3 regions of the Ancylobacter sp. TW_SC_1 genome follow, and region 3 is predicted to be linked to each of the others. Evidence: predicted binding sites of a transcription regulator. Region 3 holds the regulator's gene; each other region holds the start of a gene.

Region 1 (5,385 bases), 1.4 Mb from region 3:
GCCGCCCGCACCGACGATGGTGAGCGCGCGGCCGTCCTCGTCCGCGTCCTCGGCCGCGGCTTCGGGTCCGAACAGCGCGGCAAGGCCGCCGGCGGCTTCGAGCGCGGCGAGGTCGGCGTAGCCGGTCCACTCCAGCAGGGCGCGGTTGGCGTAGAGCAGCCGGTCGCCGCGGAAGGCGACGAGGCCGAGCGGCAGGCGGTCGAGCACCGGCCGCTCGCCGTCGACCAGCACGCGCCGCAGGCCGTCCGGTTCGGCGCGGCTCTCCGGCGCCGCATCATTGGCGGGCAGGGCGGTGACGGCCGGCGGGGCCGGGGAGACAGGCGGGGGCGCCGCAGGTGGCTCGGACGGTTCCGGCGTGGCGGCGGGGGGCGGTGCCTCGGGGGCGCCGGTATCGGCGCCGGCCGGTTCGGGGAAGTCGTCGACCCCTTCCAGCCGCGCGCCGAGGGCGCGGGCGATCTCGCGGAAGGCATTGCGCTCGCCGTTCGACAGGACTTCCCAGGAGGAACGGGCGCTTTCGCGCGACGTTTCGCCATTGCCGCCGCGCAACGGCACGACATTCGGCGAGGAGGGCACGATGCTCAGCGTGACGCGCATCGGCGGCGCGGCCTCGGAGGGCGGCGCCTCCGGCGCCGGGGGGGCGGCGCGCGGCGGCGCGGGGGGAGCCGGACGCGGCGTAACGGCCGGGCGGACGGGCTCCAGCTCGGGCGCCGGCCGGGCCTGCGCCGGGCGGCGGCCCCTGACGATGCCGAAACCGCGCATGCCCTCGCCACGGATCGGTGCGCCGCCGAGCTCGATGTCGAGCGCATCGCCGCGTTCGGTCGGCAGCAGCACCGGCAGATGATTGAAGCTGAGCCCTTCCAGCACCGCGCGATGGGCGCCGGGCGCGCCGAGCGCGTGCCAGTCGAGGCCGGCGATCGCGCCGGGCGCCCGTTCGAGCGCCGCCGCGAGACGGGGATCGACGCGGGTCAGCCGCGCGTCGAGGCCGGTGCTCCAGGTGAAGCGTAGCGGCGTCGGCGCGACGCTGCTCTCCGCCGTCGCCGAAGGCGTCGTGGGATGCGGGACCTCGGTGGGCAGGGCGGCGGGCGCCGCATCGAGGCTGACGAGCAGCACCGCGCGGGCGGCGCCGGCGGCGAGCAGCGAGCAGGCGAAGGTGGCCGGGGTCAGCCGTCCGGGCAGGCGCAGGCGCTCCAGCCGCGCCGGCCGGGCGGGGCGCAGCGTCGGCGCGAGACGGGGCGCGAGCGCGGCGACGGTTGCCGCGTCGAGCAGGGCACGCCCGGCGGCATTGGCCGCGATCAGCGTGCCGTCGACATGCGCGAGCACGGCCGGCGCCGCCGCCGCGAGGGCGGTGGCCGCCTGGGCGCGCAGCGCGTCGATCGCCAAGCTGCCGAAACCGTCCGTCGGTGTGTTCATGATCGTCTGAGTGACCCCGCCGGTGCGAACCGGATATGGGCGACGGGTCGAGATTGGACCCGCCGCCGGAAGCTAACAATAATGCCGGCCGGCGTCCCGTGCCATGCGCCGCCGCCCCTGTCGTTCCAGCTTCATCAATTCCGGTTAATCGGTTGCCACCGATACCGGTTAACCACTTGCAACCGGCGAGGCCCGATCCGCCGAATTCGATTGCCTTTTGCGGCAGCGATACTACTTTGGTCGTAGGCATCTGGCCGGATGTTGCTCCGCCCTCGGTTGCCTAGGATGAGGCATCGTCAGAAGGAGGGAGTTTGCGCCATGGCCGACGATCCAAAACTCGAAATCCCCCCGGAACTGCGCACGATCGCCGAGCAGGGCGTCGATCAGGCGCGCGCCGCGATCGACGGCTTCATCGATGCCGCGCACAAGGCGCTGGACGATGCCGGCCGCCAGTTTGACGCGGCGCATGACAACGCCCGCGATCTCGGCCGCACCACGCTCGACTTCGCCGAGGCGAACATCGCCGCTGGCTTCGATTTCGCCTCCCGCCTCGCCAAGGCGACCACGGTCGACGAATGGACGCGCCTGCACGCCGACTATGTGAAGGAGCAGGCCGCGCGCCTCACCGAGCAGACCAAGACGTTGGGCGAGCATGCCGGCGCGGCGTCTGGCCTCGCCGCTGCGCTGCAGAAGGCCGGCAAATAAGCCGCGAGCAAGGCCAGGGCGCCGTCTGCGGGCCGCGACGCGAAAAAAATCGCAGGAATGGGTTGATTGTGCATTGCAATATGATATTGCAATGCACAATTATTATCCGCGAGACAAGGTGGAGCCTCGGGTCGTCATCCCGAAGCGGCTTCGCCGGTCAGGCACGGTCGCAAACGCGGAAGCGGTCGTCGCCATCCTGGATCCACCGCGAATTCGTGGAGAAACCCATGGTTGAGGCTACCCCCGTGACGCCGTCCCCGAAGAAGGCCGCCAAGGCCGCGACGTCCGCTTTCGAGGCGGCGATGCCCAAGCTGGACATGCCGAACCTCGAAGTTCCCGCCGCCATGCGCGAGATGGCGGAAAAGAGCGTGCAGAGCGCGCGCGAGGCGTATGAGAAGTTGAAGACCAGCGCCGAGGAGACCACCGACCTTCTCGAGGATACCTATACGACCGCCTCCAAGGGTCTGGTCGAGTACAATGCGGTGGCGCTGGAATCCTTGCGCACCAATGTGAATGCGGCCTTCGACTATGTCGGCGCGCTGTTCGGCGCCAAGAGCGTGTCGGAAGCGGTCGAACTGTCGACCGGCCATCTGCGCAAGCAGTTCGACGTGCTCTCGGCCCAGGCCAAGGAACTGTCGACGCTGGCCCAGAAAGTGGCGACCGACACCGCCGAGCCGATCAAGGCCTCGGTCGAGAAGACCATCAAGAAGTCGGCCTGATCGCCGCTTCTTCGAACATTCAGAACCCGGTCCGCTCGCGCGGGCCGGGTTTTTTCGTGCCGACGCGGCTCGCGCCCGCGCGCGCCGCACGCGCGATTTCCCTGCGCCCCTCGCTTGACTCCCTTCGGCGGCGTTCCTATCTCGGCGGCGGTTTGGCACTCCATTCGAAGGAGTGCTAGTAACTGCCCAGCCTATTGCTGCTCACGAGCGCCATGCCGGCGCGAGACAGGAAGATCGAGGATCAACCGATGGCCAAGCTGAAGTTCCGCCCCCTGCACGACCGCATCGTGGTGAAGCGTCTCGACGCGGAAGAGAAGACCGCGGGCGGCATCATCATTCCCGATAGCGCCAAGGAAAAGCCCTCGCAGGGCGAAGTCGTCGCTGTCGGCCCCGGTGGCCGCGACGAGGCGGGCAAGCTGGTGCCGCTCGACGTCAAGGCCGGCGACAAGGTGCTGTTCGGCAAGTGGTCGGGCACCGAGGTCAAGATCGACGGTCAGGACCTGCTGATCATGAAGGAATCCGACGTCATGGGCATCGTCGGCTGACGCCGACGCGTTCACCCGGACATAGCTGAATTCAGGAGTAGGCCACATGGCTGCCAAGGACGTAAAATTTGCTGGCGATGCGCGCGAGCGCATGCTGCGCGGTGTCGATATTCTCGCCAACGCGGTGAAGGTCACGTTGGGCCCGAAGGGCCGCAACGTCGTCATCGAGAAGAGCTTCGGCGCGCCCCGGATCACCAAGGACGGTGTCACCGTCGCCAAGGAAATCGAGCTTGAGGACCGGTTCGAGAACCTCGGCGCCCAGCTCGTGCGCGAAGTCGCTTCCAAGACCAACGACCTCGCCGGCGACGGCACCACCACCGCCACCGTGCTCGCCCAGGCGATCGTGCGCGAGGGCGCCAAGTCGGTTGCCGCCGGCATGAACCCGATGGACCTCAAGCGCGGCATCGACCTCGCCGTCGCCGAGGCGATCAAGGATATCGAGAAGCGCGCCAAGAAGGTGAAGAACACCGACGAAGTCGCGCAGGTCGGCACCATCTCCGCCAATGGCGACGCGTCGATCGGCGAGATGATCGCCGGCGCGATGCAGAAGGTCGGCAATGAGGGCGTGATCACCGTCGAGGAAGCCAAGACCGCCGAGACCGAGCTCGAGGTGGTCGAAGGCATGCAGTTCGACCGCGGCTACCTCTCGCCCTACTTCGTTACCAATGCCGAGAAGATGACGGTGGATCTCGAAGATCCCTACATGCTCATCTTCGACAAGAAGCTCTCCGGTCTCCAGGCGATCCTGCCGGTGCTTGAGCAGGTCGTGCAGTCGGGCAAGCCGCTGCTGATCATCGCCGAGGACGTCGAGGGCGAGGCGCTCGCCACGCTGGTCGTCAACAAGCTGCGCGGCGGCCTCAAGGTCGCGGCTGTCAAGGCTCCGGGCTTCGGCGACCGCCGCAAGGCCATGCTCGAGGACATCGCCATCCTCACCGGCGGCCAGGTGATCTCCGAGGAACTCGGCATCAAGCTTGAGAGTGTCGGTCTCGACATGCTCGGCCGCGCCAAGAAGGTGATCATCGAGAAGGAAAAGACCACCATTGTCGACGGCGTCGGCAAGAAGAAGGACATCGAGGGCCGCGTCGCGCAGATCAAGGCGCAGATCGAGGAGACCTCCTCGGACTACGACCGCGAGAAGCTGCAGGAGCGCCTGGCTAAGCTCGCCGGCGGCGTCGCGGTGATCCGCGTCGGCGGCGCGACCGAGGTCGAGGTCAAGGAGAAGAAGGACCGCGTCGACGACGCGCTCAACGCCACCCGCGCGGCTGTGCAGGAAGGCATCGTCCCCGGCGGCGGCATCGCCCTGCTGCGCGCCAAGAAGGCGGTCGAGAAGCTCACCTCCGACAACCCGGACATCCAGGCCGGCATCAAGATCGTGCTGCGCGCGCTTGAGGCCCCGATCCGCCAGATCGCCGAGAATTCCGGCGTCGAGGGTTCGATCGTGGTCGGCAAGGTGCTGGAATCGAAGGACCAGAACTTCGGCTTCAACGCACAGACCGAGCAGTTCGTCGACATGATCGCTTCCGGCATCGTCGACCCGGCCAAGGTCGTGCGCACGGCGCTGCAGGATGCCGGCTCGGTCGCCGGCCTGCTGATCACCACCGAGGCGATGATCGCCGAGCTGCCGAAGCCGGCGGCGGCCCCCGCCATGCCGGGTGGCGGCATGGGCGGCATGGGCGGCATGGACTTCTGAGGAAGTCCATCCGCCCCCGCGGTTCGCTGAGTGCCGAAACCGGGCAGGCCCGGTTTCGGTGGCGGCATGGATTTCTGAGGAAATCTATCTCGTCCCGATTATCGGAAGGGCGCGGCGCGAGCCGCGCCCTTTTCGTTTATGGGGTCGCTGGTCAGATCGGCGGCAGGTGCAGCCACTGGGCGGCGGCGCCGAGCACCAGATCGACCGCGAGCGCGGCGAGGATCATGCCCATCACCCGGCTGATGATCGAGGCGCCGCCACGCCCGATGAGATGCACCAGCTTGCTGGCGGTCAGCATGATGGCCAGCGTGACCAG
Region 2 (5,385 bases), 2.0 Mb from region 3:
GGCGTTGAAGCCGAAGGAGTAGCTGTCCTTCTCCAGGATGCGGCCGACGATCAGCGAACCGTCTTCGCCGGCATTGGACGCGATCTGGCGAGCGGGGTACTGAACCGCCTTGCGGACGATGTCGACGCCGGTCTTCTGGTCGGCATTGGCAGTCTTGACGCCGTCCAGCGCCTTGATCGCGCGCAGCAGGGCGACGCCGCCGCCCGGAAGGACGCCTTCCTCGACCGCCGCGCGGGTGGCGTGCAGCGCGTCGTCGACGCGGTCCTTCTTCTCCTTGACCTCAACCTCGGTCGCGCCGCCGACGCGGATCACCGCGACGCCGCCGGCGAGCTTGGCCAGGCGCTCCTGCAGCTTCTCGCGGTCGTAGTCCGAGGTGGTCTCCTCGATCTGCGCCTTGATCTGCGCGACGCGGCCCTCGATGTCCTTCTTCGAGCCGTTGCCGTCGACGATGGTGGTGTTCTCCTTCTCGATCACCACCTTCTTGGCGCGGCCGAGCATGTTGAGGGTCACCGTGTCGAGCTTGATGCCGAGATCGTCGGAGATCGCGGTACCGCCGGTCAGGATGGCGATGTCCTGCAGCATGGCCTTGCGGCGGTCGCCGAAGCCCGGCGCCTTGACGGCCGCGACCTTGAGGCCGCCGCGCAGCTTGTTGACGACCAGCGTGGCGAGCGCCTCGCCCTCGATGTCCTCGGCGATGATGAGGAGCGGCTTGGAGGTCTGCACCACGGCCTCGAGGACCGGCAGCAGCTCCTGGAGGCCCGAGAGCTTCTTCTCGTGGATGAGGATGTAGGGATCCTCGAAGTCGACGCGCATCTTCTCGGCGTTGGTGATGAAGTAGGGCGAGAGGTAGCCACGGTCGAACTGCATGCCTTCGACCACGTCGAGCTCGGTCTCGGCGGTCTTGGCCTCCTCGACGGTGATCACGCCCTCATTGCCGACCTTCTGCATCGCCTCGGCGAGATACTTGCCGATCTCGGCGTCGCCATTGGCGGAGATGGTGCCGACCTGGGCGATCTCGCTGTTGGAGGTCACCTTCTTGGCGTTCTTCTTGAGGTCCGCCACGATGGCCTCGACGGCGAGGTCGATGCCGCGCTTGAGGTCCATCGGGTTCATGCCGGCGGCTACTGACTTGGCGCCCTCGCGCACGATCGCCTGGGCGAGCACGGTGGCGGTGGTGGTGCCGTCGCCGGCGAGGTCGTTGGACTTCGAGGCCACTTCGCGCACCATCTGCGCGCCCATGTTCTCGAACTTGTCCTCGAGCTCGATTTCCTTGGCGACGGTGACACCGTCCTTGGTGATGCGCGGAGCGCCGAAGCTCTTCTCGATGACAACGTTGCGGCCCTTCGGACCCAACGTGACCTTCACCGCGTTGGCGAGGATGTCGACGCCGCGCAGCATCTTCTCGCGCGCGTCGCCAGCAAACTTAACTTCCTTGGCAGACATGATCTTTTCTCCGGTGAAGCGTTGCGAGCAGCGTAAGGGGCGACCTCACGCGGCCTTCTTGGCCGCGGTGGTGCCTTCCAGCACGCCGAGGATGTCGGACTCTTTCATGATGAGGTAATCGACGCCGTCGATCTTGACCTCGGTGCCCGACCACTTGCCGAACAGCACCCTATCGCCGGCCTTGACGTCGGGCGGCACGAGCTTGCCCGCTTCGTCGCGCGCGCCGGGGCCGACCGCGATCACTTCGCCCTGCGAGGGCTTTTCCTTGGCCGAGTCGGGAATGATGATGCCGCCCGCGGTCTTCTCTTCCGCGTCAACGCGCTTGACCACGACCCGGTCATGCAGGGGACGGAACTTCATCGGTTCTCTCCAAAATTCTGGAAGATCGTTTGATCCGGCAAACGCACCGGCCGGCACCCTGAAGGCAGCCAGCGTTGCGGCACGCTACCGCTCGGACATCTAGGCGCCGGGCGAAAGCGGCGCAAGGTGCGCGGGGCAAAAAATTGGCAGTCGTGCAGCCTGAGTGCCAACAGGGCGCGGACAGCACTGTCAGCACTCAAGTGAATATGCTGCTAGTGCATTGAATTTGAACATGAATTTGAAAAATTCACCTTGTCGGCGACTCCGGCCGGCCGCACAATCGGATTCGGTCGCGAAAGGAGGTCCGCATGGCAGGTCATGGGGTATCGTCGAAGGGCGTGGCGTCGGGCAGGGTGGTGACGGAGGACTTCCGGCGGCAGCTTTCCGGTTACGGGCTGACCACGGCCGAGATCCTCTACCGGATGCCGGACCACCCGGCGATTCTGCAAAGCTATCTCTGGCAGCATTACGATCTGTGTCCGCATTTTCCGGAGCTGAACCGCTTCCTGGAATTCTGGAAGCGGGAGCTGGAGGGGCCGCTGCATTCGGTTAAGGTGGCCCATTCGCGGCTCATCGGCCCGGCGGAGCTGCGCAGCGTGGACGGAGTTTTCCTGCTGAACTGAGCCTTGCGGCTTTGCCTGTCTTTTGATCGCGCTGCCCTCTTAATGTCGCTTACGACGTGCTATGAGGACGGCGAAAAGGGGCCCAATGCCGGGTCCCGTCGGAATGCAGGCATCTGGTCAGCCCCTTGGATCATCGCTCGCCGCGTACGTCGGAGCTGCTCTCCGCCATCGTCACCGCCCATTCGGCGGAGCGTATCGGCGTGGGCGAGATCGTGCACGCGCTGCGCAACCGCGCCTTCGGCCTGTCCATCCTTCTGCTGGGCCTGCCGAACTGCCTGCCCATGCCGCCGGGCCTGCCGGTGATCTGCGGCATCCTGCTCTGCCTTGTCGGCGGACAGATGCTGGTGGGGCGCGACGAGCTGTGGCTGCCGCGCTGGCTGGCCAACCGCACGATCTCGCGCACGCTGCTCGAGAAGATCGTGCACGGCTCGCTGAAGTGGATCCGTCGCTTCGAGGGCTATTCGCGCCCGCGGCTGCCCTATTTCTCCAGCGCCTCGGCGCGCTTCGTGCTGGGCGGCATGGTGCTGCTGCTTGGCCTGCTGCTGCTGCTGCCGATCCCGATCTTCGGCAATCTGCCGCCGGGTATCGCGGTGGTCATCCTTGGCCTCGGCCTGGTCGAGCGTGACGGCGTTTTCATCATCGCCGGCGTGGTCGCCACGCTCATCAGCTTCGGTGTGATGGGGCTGCTGAGCTGGCTGCTGTTCCAGGGCGCCGTCGCCTACATCTGATCGCCGGAAGCGACATGTGCCGGCGGTTGCATTCCGTGAAATACAACCATAGGATGCTATCAAGGTCTGGGCACAATCGATTTGTGTGGGGCGGAGATGGCATCGGCGGATGGGCGGACGGGGTCGGCGGCGCATCCGGCGCCCGCCAATGCGCGCAAGCGGCTGATCCTCTGCCTCGACGGCACGTGGAACACGGCCGATGGCGAGGAGATCACCAACATCGTCCGGCTGCGCGACATGCTGCAGCCGGGGATCACCGACGGCGTCGAGCAGCGCGTCTATTACGACGAGGGTGTCGGCACGCTGGGCGGGCTCGACAAATTGCTCGGCGGCGGCACCGGGAAGGGCCTCGATGTCAATGTTCGCCAGGCCTACAAATTTCTCAGCCACTTCTATGAGCCGGGAGACGAGATCTACATCTTCGGCTTCTCGCGCGGGGCCTTCACGGCGAGCAGCCTTGCCGGATATGTGGGCGCCAGCGGCCTGCTGCGCCGCGACAGCTGCACGCGGGAAAATGAGGAGGCCACCTGGCTGCACTACCGCACCGACGCCAAGGACCGCTATCCCAAGGAAGGGCTGAGGCTGAGGGAGCTTTGCCACGAGGACGTGCGCATCCGGATCCTCGGAGTGTTCGACACGGTCGGCGCGCTCGGCGTGCCGCTCGACGTCACGGACTATCTTGTCGGCCGCCGCAGCCGCTACCAATTCCACGACACGACGCTGTCGTCGGTCATCGATCATTCGCTGCACGCCGTGGCGATCGACGAGAAGCGCCGGTTCTTTCCGCCCTCGCTCTGGCAGGTGCCGCAGCACGCCAACTTTCGGACCGTCGAGCAGGTCTGGTTTCCCGGCGTGCACTCGGACATCGGCGGCGGCTATGGCGAGGGCGGCGTCGGTGCCCTGACCCTGCGGTGGATGCTCGACCGCATCGCTGGCCTGAACGGGGAGGCGGGGCAGGCGTCGCTGGTCTTCCGGCGTGGCGAGATGGAGGCGCTGCGCGCCGACGGACAGGCGCCGATCCACGAATCCCGGCACCGCTTCAAATCGGTCCTCAGCAACTACAAGCCGGCGCTGCGGGTGATCGCCCAGCAGCGGCCGGACACCAGAGATTACAAGCTGGCGGCGTTGCCGCCGCATGCGCGGCCCATTGGCGAGTTCGTGCACCTTTCCGCCTTGGAACGGCTGACGAGCACCAATGCTGCAAAAAAGAAAGATTACGCTCCGCTCAACCTGCTCCACGCCCTGGCGGAGTTCTTTTCAGCCGAACACGTCGCGCTGCCCCATCCCAGGGTGCAACTCGGCTTTATGGGCAACGACGGTCCGCTGGACTGGCTTCACGATACGACCGATTTCACCGCACTCCAGGATGCGCTGGAGCCGGGCCGACATCCGGCGCTGGCAATGGCGAAGGCGAACTGGTCCCAGCCCGCAGCTTAGCCCGTCCTCATCCCCGCCCGACGAAGGGCGCGCTCGTGGCCATGATGGTCATGGTCAGCACGTTGGCGTCGAGCGGCAGGCCGGCCATATAGGCGACCGCCCGGCCGGCATGGACCGGATCGAAGGTCGGCTCGACCATGATCTGGCCGTTGGCCTGCAGGATGCCGGTCTTCATCTTCACCGCCATGTCGGTGTCGGCATTGCCGATATCGATCTGCCCGCAGGCGATGTTGTGGGCGCGGCCCTCCAGCGCCACCTGCTTGGTGAGGCCGGTGACGGCATGCTTGGTCGCCGTATAGGGGCCGGTAAGCGGGCGCGGGGCATGGGCCGAGATCGAGCCGTTGTTGATGATGCGGCCTCCCTTCGGATCCTGCGCCTTCATCAGCCGGATGGCGTGCTGGGTGCACAGGAACACGCCGGTGAGGTTCACGTTCACCACGCGCTGCCAGTCCTCCAGCGCGATGTCCTCGATCGGCGTGGCTGCCGACCAGCCGCCGGCATTGTTGAACAATACGTCGAGCCGGCCGAAACGCTGCGCGACGGCATCGAAGAGCGCGGCGACGGAAGCGGGGTCGGCGACGTCGGAGGTGACGACATGGCCGTTGCCGTCCATGGCGCCGGCGACGGCCGCCAGCGGCTCCGCCCTGCGGCCGGTCAGCACGACGGTGAATCCGGCCTCGCCGAGGGCGAGCGCGGCGGCCTTGCCGATGCCGGTACCGGCGCCGGTGACGAGGGCGATGCGATTGGCGTTCATGCTGGTTCCTCCCGAGGCCGGCGAAGATGGACGAGAGCTG
Region 3 (5,385 bases):
CCACCGCCACCGCGCCCAGCGCCTCCTGCGCCGTGTGCATGCGGCCGAGCGCCTTCAGCGCGGCGTCGTCCAGCGCCTGCACGCCGAGCGAAACGCGGTTGACGCCGGCCGCGCGGTAGCCGCGGAAGCGACCGGCCTCGACGCTGGTCGGGTTGGCCTCCAGCGTCACCTCGGCGCGGGCGTCGAGGGGCCAGGCGTCATTGATCGCATCGAGGATCGCCCCGACGGTCGCCGGCTCCATCAGCGAGGGGGTGCCGCCGCCGAAGAACACGCTCTGGGTGCGCCGCTGGCCGATGCGTTCCCGCGTATGGGCGATCTCGGCCTTGAAGGCGGCGACGAAGCGCGCCTGGTCCGGCGGCGTATGGCGAACATGCGAGTTGAAGTCGCAATAGGGGCACTTGGCCTTGCAGAACGGCCAATGCACATAGACGCCGAAGCCGGGGTCCGCCGGCGGCGGAGCCGGCCACTGCGCCCGTTCAGTCAAACGTCGCCCCGAGACAGGCCTGCGCCAGCGCCATGAAGGCGCGGGCACGGTGCGACAGGCCGCGCCCGAGCGGCGGCAGGCCATGCTTCTCGGCGCCGGTCATCTCGCCGAAGGTGCGCTCATGCCCGTCAGGCTGGAACATCGGATCGTAGCCGAAACCGGCCGGGCCGCGCGGCGGCCAGACCAGCGTGCCGTGCACCACACCCTCGAAATCCTCGACATGGCCGTCCGGCCAGGCGAGGCAGAGCGCGGAGATGAAATAGCCGCGGCGCAGGTCCGGCAGCTCGGCGCCGGCATCGCGCAGCTCCTCCTCGACGCGGGTCATCGCCGCCATGAAGTCCTTCTCGGGCCCCGCCCAACGCGCGGTGTAGAGCCCCGGCGCGCCGCCGAGCGCGTCCACGCACAGGCCGGAATCGTCGGCGAAGGCCGGCAGGCCGGACGCCTTCGCGGCGGAAACCGCCTTGATGCGGGCATTCTCGGCGAAGGTGAGGCCGGTCTCATCCGGCTCCGGCAGCTCAAGCTCGCCAGCCGACACCGCCTCGACGCCATAGGGCGCGAGCAGGCCGCGCATTTCCTCCAGCTTGCCGGGGTTATGCGTGGCGATGACGATGCGGCCCTCGAGGCGGCGCGGCTGCTCCTGGCTCATGACACCGCCAGCTTCTGCAGGTCGACCAGCTTGCCGATGCCCTTGCGGGCGAGGCCGAGCATGGCGTTGAACTCATCCTCGGTGAACGGCGTCTTCTCGGCCGTGCCCTGCACCTCGACGAAGCCGCCCGAGCCGGTCATCACGAAGTTGACGTCGGCATGGGCCTCCGAATCCTCGGCATAGTCGAGGTCGAGGCGCGGCTCGCCGTCGACGATGCCGCAGGAGACGGCGGCGAGATTGTCGCGCAGCGGAATGGTCGGCAGCATGCCGCGCGACTTCATCCAGCTCAGGCAGTCATGCAGTGCGATCCAGGCGCCGGTGACGGAGGCGGTGCGGGTACCGCCATCGGCCTGGATCACGTCGCAATCGATGGTGATCTGGCGCTCGCCGAGCTTCTCGAGGTCGACCACGGCGCGCAGCGAGCGGCCGATCAGGCGCTGGATCTCCTGGGTGCGGCCGGAAGGCTTGCCGGTCGTCACCTCGCGGCGCGTGCGCTCATGGGTGGCGCGCGGCAGCATGCCGTATTCGGCCGTCACCCAGCCGCGGCCCTGCCCCTTCAGCCAGGGCGGCAGGCGCTCTTCCAGCGTGGCTGCCACGAGCACATGGGTCTCGCCGAACTTCACCAGGCAGGAACCCTCGGCATGGCGCAGCACGCCGCGCTCGAAGCTGACAGCCCGCATCTCGTCGGGAAGGCGGCGGGAAGGACGCATGCGGCAGGTCTCCTGAAGGACGGGACGGCACAACCCGTCCGGCCGGCCCTTGTAAGGGCGGCACGCCGCCGGCGCAATCGCCGCCGGAGCGCCGGCGCTCGCTTGAACATGGCGCACGATTGCCGAGATAATAGGGCGGCGCCGTATTCGGCGAGCCTCAAGGAACGACAGGTCAGGCAATGCCCCTCGATCCACTGCTGTCCGCCACCGCGCCGCAGCTCGCCCGGCTCGACGAGCGCTCGCGCGAAATCTTCCGCCAGATCGTCGAGACCTATCTCGCGACAGGCGAGCCCGCCGGCTCGCGCAACATCTCGCGGCTGATCCCGATGATGCTGTCGCCCGCCTCGGTGCGCAACGTGATGGCGGATCTCGAAGCGGCGGGCCTGATCTATGCCCCGCACACCAGCGCCGGGCGCCTGCCGACCGAGCGCGGCCTGCGCTTCTTCGTCGACGCGCTGCTGGAGATCGGCGACGTCTCCGAGGACGAGCGCAATTCGATCGAGACGCAGGTGCAGGCCGCCGCCCGTGCCCAGACCGTGGACGGCGTGCTGGCCGAGGCCTCGAACCTGCTCTCCGGCCTGTCGCGCGGCGCCGGCGTCGTCACCGCCAGCAAGACCGACGCGCGTCTCAAGCACATCGAATTCGTGCCGCTCGACGCCAGCCGGGCGCTGCTCATCCTCGTCTCCGAGGATGGCGAGGTGGAGAACCGGCTGGTTCAGCTGCCCAAGGGGCTGCCCTCCTCGGCACTGGTCGAGGCGACCAATTTCCTGAGCTCGCTGACGCGCGGGCGCACGCTGGCGGAACTGCGCGACGAGGTGGAGCGCACCCTCGCCGCCCGCCGCGCCGAGCTCGACGAGGTCACGGCGCGGGTGGTCGAGACCGGGCTGGCAAGCTGGTCCGGCGGCGAGAAGGCGGAACGGCGCCTCATCGTGCGCGGCCAGACCCGGCTGCTGCACGATCTCAGGGCGATCGAGGACCTGGAACGCGTGCGCCTGCTGTTCGACGATCTCGAGGCCAAGCAGGAAGTGGTGGACCTGCTCGGACGCGCCGAGGGCGCGCAGGGGCTGCGCATCTTCATCGGCTCGGAGAACAAGCTGTTCTCGCTGTCCGGCTCCTCCACCATCGTCGCACCCTATCGCGACGGGCAGGGCCGGGTGGTCGGCGTGCTCGGGGTGATCGGCCCGACGCGGCTGAACTATGCCCGCATCGTCCCCATGGTCGACTTCACCGCCCGCGTGGTCAGCCGCGTACTGGGCGGTCCGGGGATTGACGCGGCTTGATTTTTCCCTTGCGCGACCCGATATGGCGGGCGTCCGCGCGACATCGTCCCGCGGACAAATCCAATCTCCCGACGAGGTGCTTATGAGCGACGAGAACCGCAATCCGGCCGACCAGCCCGACATGGCGGCGCAGACTCCCGGCGTGGAGGATGGCGCACCGGCGGCAGCGGACGACCTCGCCGCCCAGTTCGCGGCCGAAAAGGAGCGGCTGGAGGCAGAGATCGCCACGCTCAAGGACAAGTTCCTGCGCGCCTTCGCGGAGGCCGACAATGTGCGCCGCCGCGCCGAGCGCGAGGTGGCCGACGCCAAGGTCTACGGCATCACCGGCTTCGCCCGCGACATCCTGACCGTCGCCGACGATTTCGAGCGGGCGCTGGGCGCTATCGACGCCGAGGCCCGCGAGAAGGCCGAAGGCACGCTGAAGACGCTGCTCGACGGCATCGACCTCACCGGCCGGGCGCTGACGCAGACGCTCGGCAAGCACGGCGTCTCGCGCATCGAGGCGGAAGGCACGAAGTTCGACCCGAACCAGCACCAGGCGATGTTCGAGGTGCCCAATGCCGAGGTGCCCTCCGGCACCGTCGTGCAGGTCATCCAGCCCGGCTACAAGCTCGGCGAGCGCGTGCTGCGCCCGGCTCTGGTCGGCGTCTCGAAGGGCGGACCGAAGGCCGCGCCGGCCGAGACCACCGGCACCGAGGGCTGACGGCCGGTCCCGAAGCGACGAAGCCCCGAAATGACGAGGCCCCGGAACGACGAGGCCCCTCTGCGGGGCCTCGTGATCCTCAGCGCATCTCGATGCTGTCGCGCAGAGCGCGCATGGCGCTGAAATCGGCGTCGAAATTCTCCGCCGGTGCCACCCCGACCATGCGCAGATAGCCGGAACGCCCGAAGCGCAGCCATTGCGCCACCTTGACCGGCTTGCCGTTCTTCATGTCGAGCGCGCTGGCGATCACCTCGAAGCCGGGCTGGCCGCCGATGCGCAGCGGACCGCCGCGATCCACCCGCAGCTCCTTGATGCCGGGAACGCTGGCGATCGCCCGCTTGGCGACGGCCTCGCGCTCGTCCTCGCGGATCTCACCCGGGCCGGCCGCGACGATGAAGAAGGACTGGCTGTCCGGATCCGGCTCCCCCTTCTCGCTCTTGGTCAGCAGCACAGCGCTGGTGCCGAGCACCTTCAGGACGCTGTAGCTCTTGAGGTCGCCGAGTTTGAAGGGCAGGCGGGCGAGCAGCTCCTGCGTGCTCGGCGGGGCGCGGAACACCACGGTCTTGAGCGACTGTTCGACCGCCTTGTCCGAATAGGTGGCAGAGGCGGCCTCCGGGAACTGCACCGTCACCATGCCGGTCTGTTCCTTGCCGCCAGCGACCAGGATCCACTTCTTCAGCGCGACGGCGCCGACCGTCTGGTAGCCCTTGAGCAGCAGGGCCTTCACGCCGTCGGCGAGCTCGACGTCGCGGCGCTCCTCGACCGTCACGCCCTGCTTCTGCAGCTCTTCCGGCGCGAAATGGGTGGCGATCTCCTGGAAGGCCGGCTTCGGCATTTCGAGAATGAGGATCGACGCCTTGGCGGCGCGGTCCTGGAAGCCCGGCACGCCCGGAATTTCGCTCATCCCCTGCAGCGGAACCAGGCCGATCGTGCCCTCATTGGGAAAAACGACTTGCGCGGAAACGGGAAGTCCGAGGGCTAGAAGGGAAATAATGGCGGCGGCGGCAACACGAAAAACAAGGCGCATTCGCAATCCTTCACGTTCAGGGAGCCGGAACTTCGCCTTTTCTGCGGGCTCAACAAGGCGGAATTTCGCTCGCCTCGCCACGATGCACCCGCCGTAACGTCAGATTGATGCGACCGGGCTGCTTCAGCAAGGTCGAGCTGTCGGGCAGAATGCGATCAATGCCGTGGAAGGCGAGGCGCGAGGGGCCGGAGAGCAGCAGCGCGTCGCCCGAGGCGAGGCGGATCGAGCGCGTGGGATCGCTGCGCGCGGTGCCGCCGATGCGGAACAGCGCCGTGTCGCCGAGCGAGAGCGAGAGCACCGGCGCGGCGAACTCCTCCTCGTCGCGGTCCTGGTGCAGCCCCATGCGGGCGCCCGGCGCGTACCAGTTGATCAGGCAGGCCTGCGGCCTCAGCACGGTGCCGGCGAGTTCGTCCCAGGCGGCCAGCAGCACAGCCGGCATGGGCGGCCAGGGCTCGCCAGTCTCAGGATGGGTCGGCTGGTAGCGATAGCCGGCCTGGTCCGACACCCAGCCGAGCGGCCCGCAATTGGACATCCG

What was found. Region 3 encodes HrcA, which represses chaperone genes, less so after heat shock. Its sites were predicted from a motif close to GTTAGCACTCNCNNNNNGNGAGTGCTAAC; they were not measured.
Region 1: groES (co-chaperone GroES) is a predicted target of HrcA. The motif match lies at 2,986-3,014, and genes of this name have one in related genera.
Region 2: groES (co-chaperone GroES) is a predicted target of HrcA. The motif match lies at 1,946-1,974, and genes of this name have one in related genera.

Annotation. Positions count from the first base shown of each region.
Region 1 is NZ_CM166365.1:4,112,690-4,118,074, reverse strand. It holds gene AC1PZ7_RS19455 (ATP-binding protein) at 1-1,410, opposite strand, end outside; gene AC1PZ7_RS19450 (phasin family protein) at 1,729-2,115, shown strand; gene AC1PZ7_RS19445 (phasin) at 2,343-2,834, shown strand; gene groES (co-chaperone GroES) at 3,083-3,379, shown strand; gene groL (chaperonin GroEL) at 3,426-5,069, shown strand; gene AC1PZ7_RS19430 (MarC family protein) at 5,221-5,385, opposite strand, start outside.
Region 2 is NZ_CM166365.1:2,591,057-2,596,441, forward strand. It holds gene groL (chaperonin GroEL) at 1-1,443, opposite strand, end outside; gene groES (co-chaperone GroES) at 1,489-1,803, opposite strand; gene AC1PZ7_RS11975 (usg protein) at 2,112-2,426, shown strand; gene AC1PZ7_RS11980 (exopolysaccharide biosynthesis protein) at 2,552-3,154, shown strand; gene AC1PZ7_RS11985 (DUF2235 domain-containing protein) at 3,251-4,591, shown strand; gene AC1PZ7_RS11990 (SDR family oxidoreductase) at 4,599-5,345, opposite strand.
Region 3 is NZ_CM166365.1:640,810-646,194, forward strand. It holds gene hemW (radical SAM family heme chaperone HemW) at 1-484, opposite strand, end outside; gene rdgB (RdgB/HAM1 family non-canonical purine NTP pyrophosphatase) at 477-1,130, opposite strand; gene rph (ribonuclease PH) at 1,127-1,840, opposite strand; gene hrcA (heat-inducible transcriptional repressor HrcA) at 2,020-3,120, shown strand; gene grpE (nucleotide exchange factor GrpE) at 3,203-3,823, shown strand; gene AC1PZ7_RS02970 (hypothetical protein) at 3,903-4,727, opposite strand; gene AC1PZ7_RS02975 (alpha-ketoglutarate-dependent dioxygenase AlkB family protein) at 4,900-5,385, opposite strand, start outside.